DNA from 2 places in the Paenibacillus sp. J5 genome. Region 2 is predicted to be linked to the other one. Evidence: predicted binding sites of a transcription regulator. Region 2 holds the regulator's gene; the other holds the start of a gene.
The links. The regulator NrdR, encoded in region 2, represses ribonucleotide reductase genes. The targets are predictions, from matches to a motif close to AACACNATATATNGTGTT.
Positions count from the first base shown of each region.

Region 1: a site for NrdR is predicted at 2,283-2,300, ahead of nrdI (class Ib ribonucleoside-diphosphate reductase assembly flavoprotein NrdI). Genes of this name have one in related genera too.

Region 1 is NZ_JBUEDD010000013.1:182,663-189,968, forward strand. It holds gene fumC (class II fumarate hydratase) at 97-1,485, shown strand; gene ACY1JZ_RS22340 (hypothetical protein) at 1,495-1,839, shown strand; gene nrdI (class Ib ribonucleoside-diphosphate reductase assembly flavoprotein NrdI) at 2,450-2,809, shown strand; gene nrdE (class 1b ribonucleoside-diphosphate reductase subunit alpha) at 2,796-4,880, shown strand; gene nrdF (class 1b ribonucleoside-diphosphate reductase subunit beta) at 5,118-6,068, shown strand; gene ACY1JZ_RS22360 (GTP-binding protein) at 6,173-7,306, opposite strand, start outside.
Region 2 is NZ_JBUEDD010000008.1:247,651-254,956, forward strand. It holds gene ACY1JZ_RS16390 (hypothetical protein) at 1-366, opposite strand, end outside; gene ACY1JZ_RS16395 (right-handed parallel beta-helix repeat-containing protein) at 497-2,335, opposite strand; gene nrdR (transcriptional regulator NrdR) at 2,546-3,019, opposite strand; gene ACY1JZ_RS16405 (alpha/beta-type small acid-soluble spore protein) at 3,155-3,370, shown strand; gene ACY1JZ_RS16410 (lytic transglycosylase domain-containing protein) at 3,741-4,310, opposite strand; gene coaE (dephospho-CoA kinase) at 4,304-4,903, opposite strand; gene ACY1JZ_RS16420 (MntP/YtaF family protein) at 4,953-5,672, opposite strand; gene mutM (DNA-formamidopyrimidine glycosylase) at 5,903-6,784, opposite strand; gene polA (DNA polymerase I) at 6,821-7,306, opposite strand, start outside.

The DNA.
Region 1 (7,306 bases), on a different contig from region 2:
CAGCATGTCCACACGACACACGCTTTCATTCCATTTGGATTCGTGATAAACTAATGATATTGATTATCATTATTATTTGATAAGGAGCTATAAGCCATGAATTACAGAATAGAGAAGGATACACTCGGTGAGATTCAAGTTCCCGCAGATAAGTATTGGGGCGCTCAAACCCAGCGCAGCCTGCAAAATTTCCGCATCGGCGGCGAACGGATGCCGCTGGCGCTCATTCGCGTATTCGCGATGCTCAAGAGGAGCGCCGCACTAGCCAATCAGGAGCTGGGCAAGCTGGACCCGCTGAAGGCGGCAGCGATCGTCGCAGCGGCAGAGGAGATTATGGATGGCAAGGCGGACACCCACTTCCCGCTCGTCGTCTGGCAGACAGGCAGCGGCACCCAGACCAATATGAATGTCAATGAGGTCATCGCTTACCTTGCCAATCAGCGGCTGGCGGAGGGCGCAAGCGAGCTGCGCGTCCACCCCAATGATGATGTCAACCGCTCGCAAAGCTCCAATGATACGTTCCCGACCGCGATGCATGTTGCGGCGCTGCTGGCGATCAAGAGCACGCTCATTCCAGCGCTCGGCGAGCTGAAGGCGACACTCGCAAGCAAGAGCCAGGAGTTTGCCGGGATCATCAAGATTGGCCGTACTCATCTGCAGGACGCCACCCCGCTTACGCTCGGTCAGGAAATCAGCGGCTGGCATCGGATGCTGGAGAAGTGCGAGCGTATGATTCTGAGCAGCTCGGAGGCGCTGCGCGAGCTGGCGATTGGCGGAACAGCCGTCGGCACCGGCATTAACGCGCATCCGCTATTTGGTGCCAAGACAGCAGAGCAGCTCAGTCGGCTGACGGGAGAAACCTTCATCACGGCGGAGAACAAGTTCCAGGCGCTCACCAGTCATGACGAGCTGGTCTATGTTCACGGTGCGCTCAAGGCGCTCGCTGCCGACCTGATGAAGATAGCCAACGATGTCCGCTGGCTGGCGAGCGGCCCGCGCTCGGGCATCGGCGAGCTGACGATTCCCGCCAATGAGCCGGGCAGCTCGATTATGCCTGGGAAGGTGAATCCGACCCAATCCGAAGCGCTGACCATGGTCGCCTGCCAGGTCATGGGCAATGATGCTGCGATCGGCTTTGCAGCGAGCCAGGGCAATTTTGAACTGAATGTATTCAAGCCCGTCATCATCTACAACTTCCTGCAATCGGTCACCTTGCTCTCTGATGCCATGCGTTCCTTCAATGACAATTGCGCCGTCGGCATCGAAGCCAACCATCAGGCCATCCGTGACCATCTGGAGCGCTCCCTCATGCTGGTGACAGCACTCAATCCGCATATTGGCTACGAGAATGCCGCCGCGGTCGCCAAGAAGGCGCATCAGGAGGGTCTGACGCTCAAGGAAGCGGCGCTGCAGAGCGGGCTGCTGACCGAGGCGCAATTTGACGAGATTGTCCGTCCAGAACAGATGATTCAACCCAAGGAGTGATTGTTAACCATGTGGAATGCTTATCGCATATCGCCTAATTTGTATACCCTGCGCAGCGAGCGCGCCCAGGAGGACAGCGCTGCGACGGTATCCGTGCTCTCCGGCAGCGACCGCCTGATGGTTCAAGCCTCGCTCTGCCTCACCTATGTACAGAATGAGGGAGACTACCAGTTGCTGTTAGAGGCTGTCCGCAAGCTGGCCGATGACCACGCGCGCGCGGCGGGCACGGCGCAATGTCTGATTCAATATGAATGCAGGGGCCTGCTGGAGAAGGAAGGGGGCCTGTCGCTGCTCCCCGCCGGCAGCATCGGCTGCTATTCCTATGCAGAGGCGGCCTTTATCGAGGAGAGATAGGGGCTATGCTGTTCTGCGGCTGCTGCTGAGCAGCGCATCCTACGGCCCCCTGTAATCTCAGGGCGCGAACTCCCGCGGACTATATTACAGCTCCGCGGGAGCACCTCGCAGCACAATAACCGGCAACTTGTTGCTGTCTCTCGCCTATATCTAGTAGTCCCCCCTCCCCTTTCCCCTATGCGGGCACAATCTGCTTGAACAGCCGGATCGGTTCACATGGCTCCAGACTGTCGCTGAACTTTATCACATGAAAGCCATTCTTCTCCACTTTCACAACCCTTGACTCTGTCCAATTCCACCCCCGTCATGCCGCCATCCCTTGCCCCGCCTTTGTCCGCGGCTTTTTGGCCGTTCATCTCATAGATTTGGAGAAAAAGTCACAATATTTTCACTTGTGCGGCGCTCTGTAACAATCCGTTAAAGTTTTTAATGTTCTCTTGACAATCACTATATATTGATATAAATTGATTATTGTCTTCAATATATAGTGACCGTCGACGGAATGAGTCGTTTTGTAGCGCGACCCTATGACGGTCAGACAGAGAATGTAAGCTGCGTATGGGTTCAGTGCCTGCGCCTCTTATATTTTAGTTTAGGAGAGTGGAGTTTTATGCTAGTTGTTTATGATTCCAAGACTGGAAATGTGAGAAGATTTGTGGAGAAGCTGGGCATGCGTGCAGTGCAGCTAAGCGAGAACATGTACATAGAGGAACCATTTGTGCTTATTACGTATACGACCGGATTCGGACAAGTACCGGAGAGGGTCAGTATTTTTTTGCGCCAAAATTTCCGTTATCTAGCAGGCGTGTCCGCTAGCGGCAATCGAAACTGGGGAGCGGCATTTGGCAAAAGCGCGGATATTGTCTCGAATCGTTACGGCGTTCCCGTGCTAAGCAAGTTCGAGCTGGCTGGTTCAGCGGAGGACGTTAGAAGATTTGAAAGAGAGGTGAGCGCACTTGCTGCATGTTGAGCTAAACAACCAGTTGATGCGCAGAGACGCAGAGGGCTTCTTCCAATTGGATAAAGATAAAGAGGCTGTACAGGCCTTCATGGAGGAGATTCGGTCGAAGAGCGTGGTGTTCGGCAGTGTGACCGAGCGTATGAAGCGACTGATCGAAGAGAACTATTACGAGAATGTGTACGAGCAATATACGGAGCCTCAGGTAGAGCAGGTATATCAGCTTGCGCACAGCTTCCAATTCGAGTTCCAATCCTATATGGCTGCCTCGAAATTCTATACCGACTATGCGATGCGGACGAATGACCGCTCCCAATATCTAGAGGATTACCCGGACAGAGTCGCCATGGTGGCGCTGCACCTGGCTGGCGGAGATGCGCAGGCCGCGCTCCTGCTGACTACAGCGATGATGGAGCAGCGCGTACAGCCTGCGACGCCAACCTTCCTCAATGCAGGCAAGAGCCGCCGCGGCGAGATGGTCTCCTGCTTCCTGCTGGAGATGGACGATGCGCTCAACTCGATTAACTACAACCTGTCCACCTGCATGCAGTTGTCCAAGATTGGCGGCGGGGTCGCTGTCAACCTCTCGAAGCTGCGCGGACGGGGCGAGCCGATCAAGGGCGTCGAGGGCGCAGCCAAAGGCATTATGCCCGTGCTCAAGCTGATGGAGGACGCCTTCTCCTACGCCGACCAGATGGGTCAGCGCAAGGGCTCGGGCGCAGCCTACTACAATATATTCGGCTGGGATGTGCTGGAGTTTCTGGACAGCAAGAAGATTAACGCCGATGAGAAGAGCCGTATCAAGACGTTATCCATCGGACTGATCGTGCCGAACAAGTTCTACGAGCTGGCCGAGAAGAACCAGCCGCTGCATGTATTTGCCCCCTACTCCATCTATGCCGCTTACGGTCGCCATATGGATGATATGGATATGGATGAGATGTATGAGGAGCTGCTTGCTAACGATAAAGTGAAGAAGAAGGTCGTCATGACCGCACGGGATATGCTTACCAAGATTGCGACCATACAGCTTGAATCCGGCTATCCTTATATCATGAATCGGAGCAACGCCAACAAGGCGCATGCCCTGAAGGATATCGGCTCGATCAAGATGTCCAACCTGTGTACGGAAATCTACCAGCTCCAGGAGACCTCGCAGATCAACGACTACGGTCAGGACGACGTCATCCGCCGCGATATTAGCTGCAATCTGGCCTCGCTGAATATTGCGAACGTCATGGAGCTCAAGAAGATTCGAGAGTCGGTGCATGAGGGGATGACTGCGCTGACGGCGGTGAGCGATATGACGCGCGTAGCCAATGCGCCGGGTATCGTCAAGGCTAACGAGCAATTGCATTCGGTTGGCCTGGGCGCCATGAACCTGCACGGGTATCTGGCCAAAAATCTGATCGCGTATGACAGCAGCGAAGCCAAGGATTTCGCCCGCACCTTCTTCATGATGATGAACTATTATTCTCTGGAGAAGAGCATGGAGATTGCCAGAGAGCGCGGCGTGACCTTCTATGAATTCGAGAAATCCGAGTACGCCAAAGGAACCTACTTCGAGCGGTATGAGCAGACGGATTACAGCCCGGCATCCGAGCGCGTGCAGCAATTGTTCGAGGGCATCTATATTCCCACGCAGCAGGACTGGACGACGCTCAAGGAAGCTGTTGCCAAGCATGGGCTGTATCACGCTTATCGTCTGGCGATCGCACCGACCCAGAGCATCTCGTACATTCAAAATGCAACCTCCAGCGTAATGCCAATTGTGGAGCAGATCGAGACGCGCACCTATGCCAACTCGACAACTTACTATCCGATGCCATATCTGTCGAAGGAGAACTTCTTCTTCTACAAGTCGGCCTACCAGACCGATCAATTCAAGGTGCTGGAGCTGATCGCTGAGATTCAGAGTCATATCGATCAAGGCATCTCGACTGTGCTTCATGTCAACAGCAACGTGACCACACGCGAGCTGGCGCGCTATTACCTGTATGCTGCCAAGCTTGGCCTCAAGTCACTGTACTACACACGGACGAATCGCCTCAGCGTGGAGGAGTGCATCAGTTGCGCGGTATAACGCGGCACACGATATAGCACGATACGCGATATAAGTATTGCCCTCTTGGATGAGAACAGGATGGCTTCATGGATACGTGGAAGGAATTTAACTGCACGGCGTTAAGTTCCTTCCCTTATGTTTGTCCGCGCCCGCTTCAATACACACGGCGGGGCGTTATATATCGTCATTACAGCGTCCAGGGCACAGCCCGTCTGAGCCCTGGATGCTGCGATGTGAATAGGAAGGAAGATCGGAATGAAAGCCGTTAACTGGAATCGTCCGGATGACGATTATACAAGCATGTTCTGGAATCAGAACATTATGCAATTCTGGACAGATGAGGAAATCCCGCTATCAGATGATAAAATGTCGTGGATTGAGCTCAACGACGCGGAACGCGCACTCTATATGAAGGTGCTTGGCGGCCTCACCTTGCTGGATACTGTCCAAGGCGGCGTAGGCATGCCAAAAATACTGGAGCATGTCGATGGCTTGCAGCGCAAGGCGGTGCTTGGCTTCATGGGCATGATGGAGCAGATTCACGCCAAATCGTACAGCAGCATCTTCACCACGTTGGCAACAACGGAGGAGATTGATGAGGTCTTCCGCTGGGTCGAGCAGAACGAGCGCTTGCAGACGAAGGCGGAGGTAATCTCCCGCTACTATACGAGTATTGATACGCCCAAATCACTGTATATGGCGATGGCCGCTTCGGTGCTGCTGGAAAGCTATCTGTTCTATAGCGGCTTCTTCTACCCGCTCTATCTGGCAGGCCTCGGGAAAATGACGAGCAGCGGCGAGATCATCGATCTGATCCTTCGCGATGAGAGCATCCACGGTGTCTATGTCGGCGTGCTCGCCCAAGAGCAGCTAAGCAAGCTGACGCCGGAGGAGCAGCAGGCGGCCGTGCAGGAGCTGATGGAGCTCGTGCGCACGCTGCATGCCAATGAGGAGCGCTATACAGAGGAGCTGTATGACGCGATAGACATGACGGAGGAAGTGAAGAAGTTCGTCCGCTACAACTGCAACAAAGCATTGATGAACCTGGGTCTGGATACCCTCTTCCCCGAGGAGGAGGTCAACCCGATCGTGTTCAACGGCATTAACACACACACGAAGCAGCATGACTTCTTCTCCAAGAAAGGCAACGGCTATGTGCGTACAACCAATGTCGAGCCGCTGCGTGACGAGGATTTTATATTCTAAAATAGATAGAAGCTGGAGTCGACATCGCGGACAAGCGCCGCGTGTGCTCCAGCTTCTCTTGTTGTGAGCCAGGCTTGAGGCAGATGAGCTTAGACGATGAATGGCTATGCCTGAAGCTGCAGCTCCTCCTGCCCTTCCTGTACAGCAGGGAACGGGTCGAGCAGTTGCGACCAGTCGCCCGCCAGCTCGTCTGTGCGCAGCAGACAGGCATCCAGCTCCGCCGACACCTGCTGCGGATCAAGCCCAATCCCGATGAACACGACCCGGTTGATGCGGTCGCCATAGGCGGCATTCCATGTCTCCAGCAGCTCCGGGTTCTCCTCCAGCACCTGTGCCCGTTCCTCCTCCGGCAAGGCCGCTACCCAATAGCCCGCGGGGCCGAAGCGTATCGACGGCCCGGCCTGGCTCAAGCTCTGCGCCATGGCCTGGCGAGTGGCGAGCCAGACCATCCCTTTGGCGCGGACAATCTCCTCTGGCCATGCCTCCATCCATGCCATCAGTCGCTCAGGATGGAAGGGCAGCGCCCGCTCATAGACGAACGAGCTGACCCCATACTCCTCCGTTTCCGGTGTATGGACAGGCTTGCTCAGCTCTGCCTCCCAGGCCGCCGCACGGCTCGCCTCCTCGAAGTCGAATCGTCCGGTATTCAGAATCTCCGCCGGATCAACCTGCCCATGCTCTACCCGAATCAGCTTCGCCCGCGGCTGCAGCTTGCGCAGCACGCTCTCCAGCCGCTCCAGCTCGTCACGATTCACCAGGTCGCACTTGTTCAGCAACAGCACATCACAGAATTCAATCTGGTCCACGAGCAGATCGACGACCTCGCGCGTATCCTCCTCGCCCGTCGCCTGCTGACGATCCAGCAGCGTCTCCCCTGAGGCATAATCCTGCCAGAAGCGATTGGCATCCACAACCGTCACCATGCAATCCAGCTTGCAGAGGCGAGTCAGATCAATATGAAGCTCCTCATCAATATACGTAAAGGTCTGGGCCACCGGTACCGGCTCGCCCACTCCTGTCGATTCAATCAATATATAGTCGAATCGTCCTTCCAGAGCCAGGCGCTCCACCTCACGCAGCAGATCCTCGCGCAGCGTACAGCAGATACAGCCGTTAGACATCTCTACCAATTGCTCCTCTGTACGAGATAGCCCGCCGCCCTGCTTCACTAACTGCGCATCCATATTGACCTCGCTCAGATCATTGACGATAACCGCTACTCTCATCCCTTGACGGTT
Region 2 (7,306 bases):
CTCCAGCTTCTCCGCAGACAAGGTACGCTCCTCCTCCCCCGCTACGAGCGCAAAGCACGGTACAGCTCCCCTTCGCTGAAGCTGCAGCCGGCTCCCGAGCAGCATCTGGATGGCATCTTCCAATGCGCTGCGGTACCGCTCATCCTGGGCATACAACAGGCACATCATGCCATAATTGTCCTCCGTAAACGTGCGGAAGGACTCGTACTGCTCCTTGTCGAACAGCAGTGCCGACAGCGCCTCGTTATACCGCTTCTCGCCCCAGGCCGCAAGCAGCCTAAGAGTTGGCAGCGTCAGGCAACCCGCTCCGTCAATATCAATGGGAAGATTCAATGTGAGCTTGAATAGTATATGGTCTCGTTCCAATGGTTGTTCACCCGCCGTTCATTACTGCTGTAGCTGCTCCGACAGCTCTTGCCTCCACTTCGCGCGTACACCTCGCCAGATGCCGCACGCCAAGGCTGCCGCCTGCACTGCTGACCTCATCCCCTGCGTCCTATACCGTCACATTGCCCTCCACAGTATCCGTGTTCGTATTCAAGTTCAATTGTCCACCTACAGCATTGCCCAGCACCCTCGAGGCTGTTGATTCGGCGGTATGAATGGCGTGCGCAACCGGCTCGCCGGAGCCATTGAACACACGGTTATGCGCAACCAGCGCCTGCTCCGCACCCTTCACATAAATGCCGTAGAAGCCCTTTTTGCCCTCTGCAAATGTGATGTGGTTGCCCGCAATCTCCGGTCGTACTCCCTGGTGAAGACTGATGGCCGTCAGCGATAGACAATCATCAATGTGGTTGTTCAGCACGGCGACCTTCTTGCCGACTCCCTTCTGACCATAGATCGCCAGATTGCGCGAGCCGATGATGTGATTGCCGGAGATCACGGCATGATCCTTGGATCCAAACGAGATGCCGTAATTGGCAGCAATGGCTTCATTACCGCGCAGATCAATCACATTGTCCCGAATGACCGCATGGGATTCATTCAGCCTCACGCCACCGTTGCACCGTTCGAGATGGTTCCCGGAGATGATGCAGGGGGTCGTATTGAAGCGTTGTTGCCCGCTCTCCACTTCGCCTCTTGACGGAGCATTCAACAGCTCGACTCCGAAACCGGTGCTTTCGCTGGCCTTGTTACCGGATAAGGTCACTTTTGACGATTCCGTCACCCGGTAGGGTACACCGCTGCAGCGCTGCACACTATTACCGCTAATCAATACATTGTCCGAATGCAGCGCATGAATCGCCGCCTCCGTCGTATTCGTCACCGTATTGGCAGAGACAGTCATATCCTTGCCTTGTACCTGAATACCGCTCCTGAAGCCCTCGATTACATTGCCGGTAATCGTAACGGAATTGCCCATATAGCCGCTGGAGACGCCGATGCCCATGATCGCTACCTTCTCATTGTCCTCTCTGTAGAACACGTTGTTCGCAATAACAGCATTAGCGCAATAGCCTGTACTGATCGTATGATCACAATGATTGCCCTCGATAATGACCTGATACCCGTTGTAGTTATTGATAGCTCCTTGTACATTGTCACGGAACACGTTGTTGCGGACGATGACCGTGAGTGCTTCTTCATAATCAACCCCGCCCTCGCCATAGTTTTCAATGTCCAGTCCATACTTGGGCTCATAGCCGCCGTTAATGCCCGCGTTGATAATGAGATTATTCTCCACCAATGCCCCATCGCAAGCAGTAATCGAAATATTGTTGCGGCCATTGCCATCCAGGGTGCAATTACGAATCGTCACCTTCGAGGATGGCGTATACGGATCGCTCGTGTTCAGAAGCCCCGTCGAAGCAACGAAGATGCCGTCGCCTGTGAAGTCCTTGATGCGAACATTGTCGATGACGATGTTGTGGCTTCCATGGCTGTAGATGCCAAAGCCGTACTCATGCGTATCCTTCCGCTTATCCCCATCATAGTCATGCTCATATCGTTCCCCGATCAACTGTCCGCCCTCAATCGTGACGTTTTGCGCACTTTTAAGATACAGACAGGAGTAGCCGAGGAAACCGTTAGCCTCTACCTTCAATCGCGCGTTTGGGTCCATAATGAGTCGAATGTCTGACGGCAGTTGCACGCCGGCCTCCTTTTGCGGTTCCCGGTGCGTCTTCGACACCCCGTCGATCAGATAGTCCCCAGCCGGGATGACGATTTCCGTATACCCTTGCGCCTTGGCACTGAGGATCGCTGTATTCAAGCCTGCGGTTGTTTCCTCGGCATGTGTTCCATCCGTATGAATCCCCCATTCCTCAGGCCGGATAACGAAGCGGTTCGTATACCTGCTATCCAGTTGCATGTCTGTGTTCTCTTGTTTCATTGTTTTTCCCCTTCCCTTCCAGGCACTGCTGTTCAGCGCCTCCGTTCCGTTATAGAACGATTATATTTATAGTTCCAAAAAGGAACATAAACTCATTATAAGAACAATCGTTCGTATTGTCCAGCATTTTCTACAAAAAAAATCCCCAGCCTGCCAGTACGGCAAACCAGGGCCCCTTCGTCCATGCTCTCCAACCTCTACTCTCTCTTGCTATTCACTGCCTGAGAGCGGATGCTTGGACAACAGATTATTCAGTTCCTTCATGAACATGTTAATATCCTTGAATTGCCTGTAGACAGAAGCGAAGCGCACATACGCCACCTCATCAATCGGATACAACTGCTCCATGACCAGCTCGCCGATCGCGAAGCTCTCGACCTCCGCCTGCGCAGTGGTGCGCAGCTCCTTCTCCACCTCGGAGACGATGACCTCCAGCTTCTCGACGGATACCGGACGCTTCTCACAGGCCCGAATCAACCCGCGCAAAATTTTATCCCGACTAAACTCCTCACGGCTGCCATCCTTCTTAATCACGATGAGCGGCGTCTCCTCAATCATCTCGAACGTTGTAAAACGCCGATTGCACCGCTCGCATTCACGACGACGGCGGATCGACTTGTTTTCATTGGCAGGCCGGGAGTCCAGCACCTTCGTGCCGCTGTAATCACAGTAGGGACATTTCATAACGGTCCCCTCCTTTCACTTATTGATGGCTGGAAGCCTGTTATCTTTTACCAAGCCAATAATGGACATATTGTTGTATGAAGTCTGAATTTGCGACACATAATACTGTTACCAACCGCAAGGAGGTGAACAACAATGAGCCAACGCAGCAGCAACCAATTGGTTGTACCACAAGCGACTGCAGCCCTCGACCAAATGAAATACGAGGTTGCACAAGAACTGGGTATCGCTATCCCACAAGACGGTTACTACGGCAACATGGCTACCCGTGATGCCGGTTCTCTGGGAGGCTACATCACTCGTAAGCTTGTACAAATCGCCGAGCAATCTCTTGCCGGTCAGTACAAATAATACGATCCTATCCTGAAGGCTCCTGGCCGTTCGCATCTGAAGCATGCGGCGGTCGGGGGCTTTCCATATTAGCCAGAGTATATATTTATTATAAATCAACAACCTGAGCATATCAAAGCAATATTAACCAATCCCGCGATAATATCCCCCTCACTCTCCAAATTCATGCGATAGCGACATTGACAATCCGCCCAACCGTGTAGTGGACTTCACCAAGCTGACGCTGAGCCTCATCGCCATTTCGCCATGCACAAGTTATGCGGGATTTCGTTGATTTCGTTCTCCTCAATCGAACTTTCAACAGACAAGAGATAGATGCCGGACTGGACAAGCTGCCCGATTCCAAAAAACGCCAGCCCGAAGGCTGACGCTAGAAATTAGAATATAAATCCTTGTATTTATCATAATAGTACATCACCTTCTGAACATAACGCCGTGTCTCGCCAAACGGTATATCTTGAAGGCTATCCAACTCTCCGTCCCATATCTGCTCATTCAACCAGCGGCTGACATTGCCCGGACCAGCGTTGTAAGCCGCGATGACCAGCGGCCTGCGGTGATTGAATTGCTTCTCCAATGACTGGATATACCATGTTCCCATCTGAATGCTCACATCTGCCCGATTTCGGACATCATCCAGGGTCACATGTTTGAACTTGGCCTTGTCTGCGATCCAGCCCGCCGTATCTGGCATTATCTGCATGATGCCGAGCGCTCCCTTATGCGACTCGCGCCCCGTCTGAAAGTTGCTCTCCACACGAATAATGGCCGCCACCAAGTACGGATCAACATCATAATTGGCTGCACTGGCTCGTATATCTTCTATGTACTCAATCGGATAAATCCAGCGCCCCAGCCACTCCGACTTCAGGAAGAGCAGCAGCAGCAGCCCAATGAATAACAGCAGCAGCACGCGCTTCTTGCGCAGCGTCCTCAACATCGAACGATTCGCCCCCACAGCGCTTCGACTTGGAGCCGTGTCGCCTCTATATCGCCGCTGTTGTCGATCACCCAACTAGCCCGCCGCCGCTTCTCCTCAATATCCAGTTGTGCTTCGATTCGCCCTAGCGCTTGATCCTTCGTCAGATCAGGATTGCGCTCCATCAGCCGCTTCAGTTGAAGCTCTCTAGGGATATAGACTACGATAACCTGCTCGTACTGCTTGTCCTGCCCGGTCTCATACAGCAACGGCACATCAGCAATCACCGGAATACCCGGGGATTGCTCCTCATGCTGCTGTATCTGTTCCTTCATCCGCTCTCGAATCGCCGGATGCACGATGCTCTCCAGCTCGCGCCTCTTGCCCGGATTCTGGAATACAATATTCCCCAGTGCGCCGCGATTCAGCGATCCGTCAGCATGCAGCACCTCGCTGCCGAACGCAGCCACAATCTTGCCCAGCGCAGGCTCGCCAGGGAGAACCACTTCCCTGGCGACCTGGTCGGCATCAACAAGCGCTGCCCCGAGCTGGACAAGCATTGCACCTACGGTGCTTTTGCCACAAGCGATTCCGCCAGTTAATCCGATCTTCATGCTTCACCTCAATCCTGCTTTACAAGTGAGAACCACTTCATTTCCCCATCTATAATAGCTTGAAACATCCCATGATGATTAATACAACTCCTGGCAAAAAGGAAAGTGCCTTCATCCGATCCGAGTATGAGAATCTGAACCCGATACGGATGCCGCAATACAGAAACAGCCCGCTCGCAAACGCGATCAGCAATGCCGTAGCCAGCGGAGGATAGCCGAGCAGCGCAGCGCCCAGACCTGCCCCGAAGGCGTCCAAGGATAAGGCACAGCCCAGCAGCACCGCCTCTGAGGGCGAGATAATTCCCGAACGGTCTACGTCTGCTGCCTGCGGCGAGCGCAAAATCTCGATCACCAGCCCAAGTTTGCGAAGCTCCAGCCGCAGCACGGTTGCGCCAGCAGCCAGCGCCCCCTGATCTGGCGTTGGCTTACGCTCCGAGCCTGGCTGCGCCTGACGATCTGGTAACGAGTGCAGACATACCTCTGCCTGCTCCTGCCTTCTTCTCCGCATGAAGTTCAAGAGCGAGAACACGCCAATACCGATCAAGATCAGCGCTCCCACCACCTCAGCCAGATGAGGCGATATATATTCCCCCATCCATTGTCCGAAGAGCATCGATAACAAAATAATAATTCCCGAGCAACACGCAATAATAAGAATGGACAGCAATGGTATGCGAATCTGCCTTAACCCATAGGTTACCCCGACGCCAAAGCCATCCAGACTGACTGCGAACGCCAGCAGCACCAGCGCCGCTACATGCAACAGCATCGAATTCCCTCCTCCCGGCGCCCAAGAGCGAAGCGCCCATATCTGTAACATCATATGCGAGGAGGATAACGCCGTGCATGGTATTCCGTTTCTAGATGATTAGAGCGTGTCTGAACACTCTGAACGGATCAGATCTGGCCGAATGTTCGTTCCAGGCAAGGCGCTTTTTGGCAGGCGTACCGGGGGTACGTCAAGGCAATGCAACGCTGCATGGAGCGAACAGGCTGTTATTACGTTGCCGCGACATCCTTGAGCTTGCGCCCCGAGCGCGCCTGAAGCGCGTCATTCAGCGGCTGGCAGCGGGAGCAGGTATGCGTCCCTCTGCCCCCAACGACTGATTTTTCGATCGAATGGCCACAATGCTTGCAGTCCTCGCCTTGTCGTCCATAGACGGCCAGCGCATGCTGGAACATCCCCATTTCGCCTTGTCCGTTCACATAGGACTTGATCGAAGAACCGCCAGCCTGCACTGCGCTCTCCAGTGTATCGACGATGGCCTTATGCAGCCGTTCCCATTCGCTCTCCTGCAGCGATTCGGCCGAGCGCAATGGATGGATGCCCGCCAGAAACAGCGCCTCATCGACATAAATATTGCCAAGACCTACGACATAGGCCTGATTAAGCAGCAGCGGCTTGATGGCGGTGGATCGTCTGGCCAGCCGCCCCTTGAGCTCTTGCAGCGTGAACTCCTTCGACAACGGCTCAATTCCCAGCTTGCTCAGTGGAGGAAGCGCCTGCTCCTCTCCAGGATCGAACAGATGCATCGTGCCAAACTGCCGTACATCCTTGTACCGCAGCTCGGTTCCATCATCAAAATGAAATACCACATGCGTATGCTTCTCCAGCGGCTCCGTCTGCGAGTAGACGCCATAGCGCCCTTCCATGCGCAGATGCGAGACGAGCACCAGCCCATCCAGCATAATCTTCAGAAACTTCCCTCGCCGCTCAACACTCTTAATCGTGCGCCCCGCCAGCATAAGCTCAAAAGCGGCACAGTCAGACGGACGCTGTATAATACGGGGCAGATGAACCGTCACCCGCTCAATCCGTTTTCCCGCTACAAGCTCGATCAGCGTGCGTCGGACGGTTTCTACCTCCGGCAATTCCGGCATGCTCATTCACCTCTCGTCCATTATACCTGATTCGCGTTATTTCGTCTCATACCAATTGGCTCCGTAACTGACATCCGCCTTCAATGGCACATCCAAAGAGATGGCTCTTGCCATCACCTCTGGTACGAGCGTTATCATCAGCTCCAGCTCCTCCGGGGGAACCTCGAAGACCAATTCATCATGCACCTGGAGCAGCATCCGACTGCGCAGCCTGCGCTCTCTGAGCTGCTCATCCATCCTCACCATCGCCAGCTTGATAATATCCGCCGCTGTGCCTTGAATCGGCGTATTCATCGCCGTCCGCTCGGCGAAGGAGCGCAGATTGAAGTTCGATGCCTTGATCTCAGGCAGATAGCGACGCCGCTCCAGCAGTGTCGTCACATAACCATGCTCCCTTGCTTCCTTCACAATATCGTCCATATATTGGCGAACGCCGGTAAAGGCCGCAAAGTATTGCTCAATGAAGCGAGCCGCTTCCGCCCGGGTAATATTCAAGTTCTGCGACAACCCGAAATCACTGAT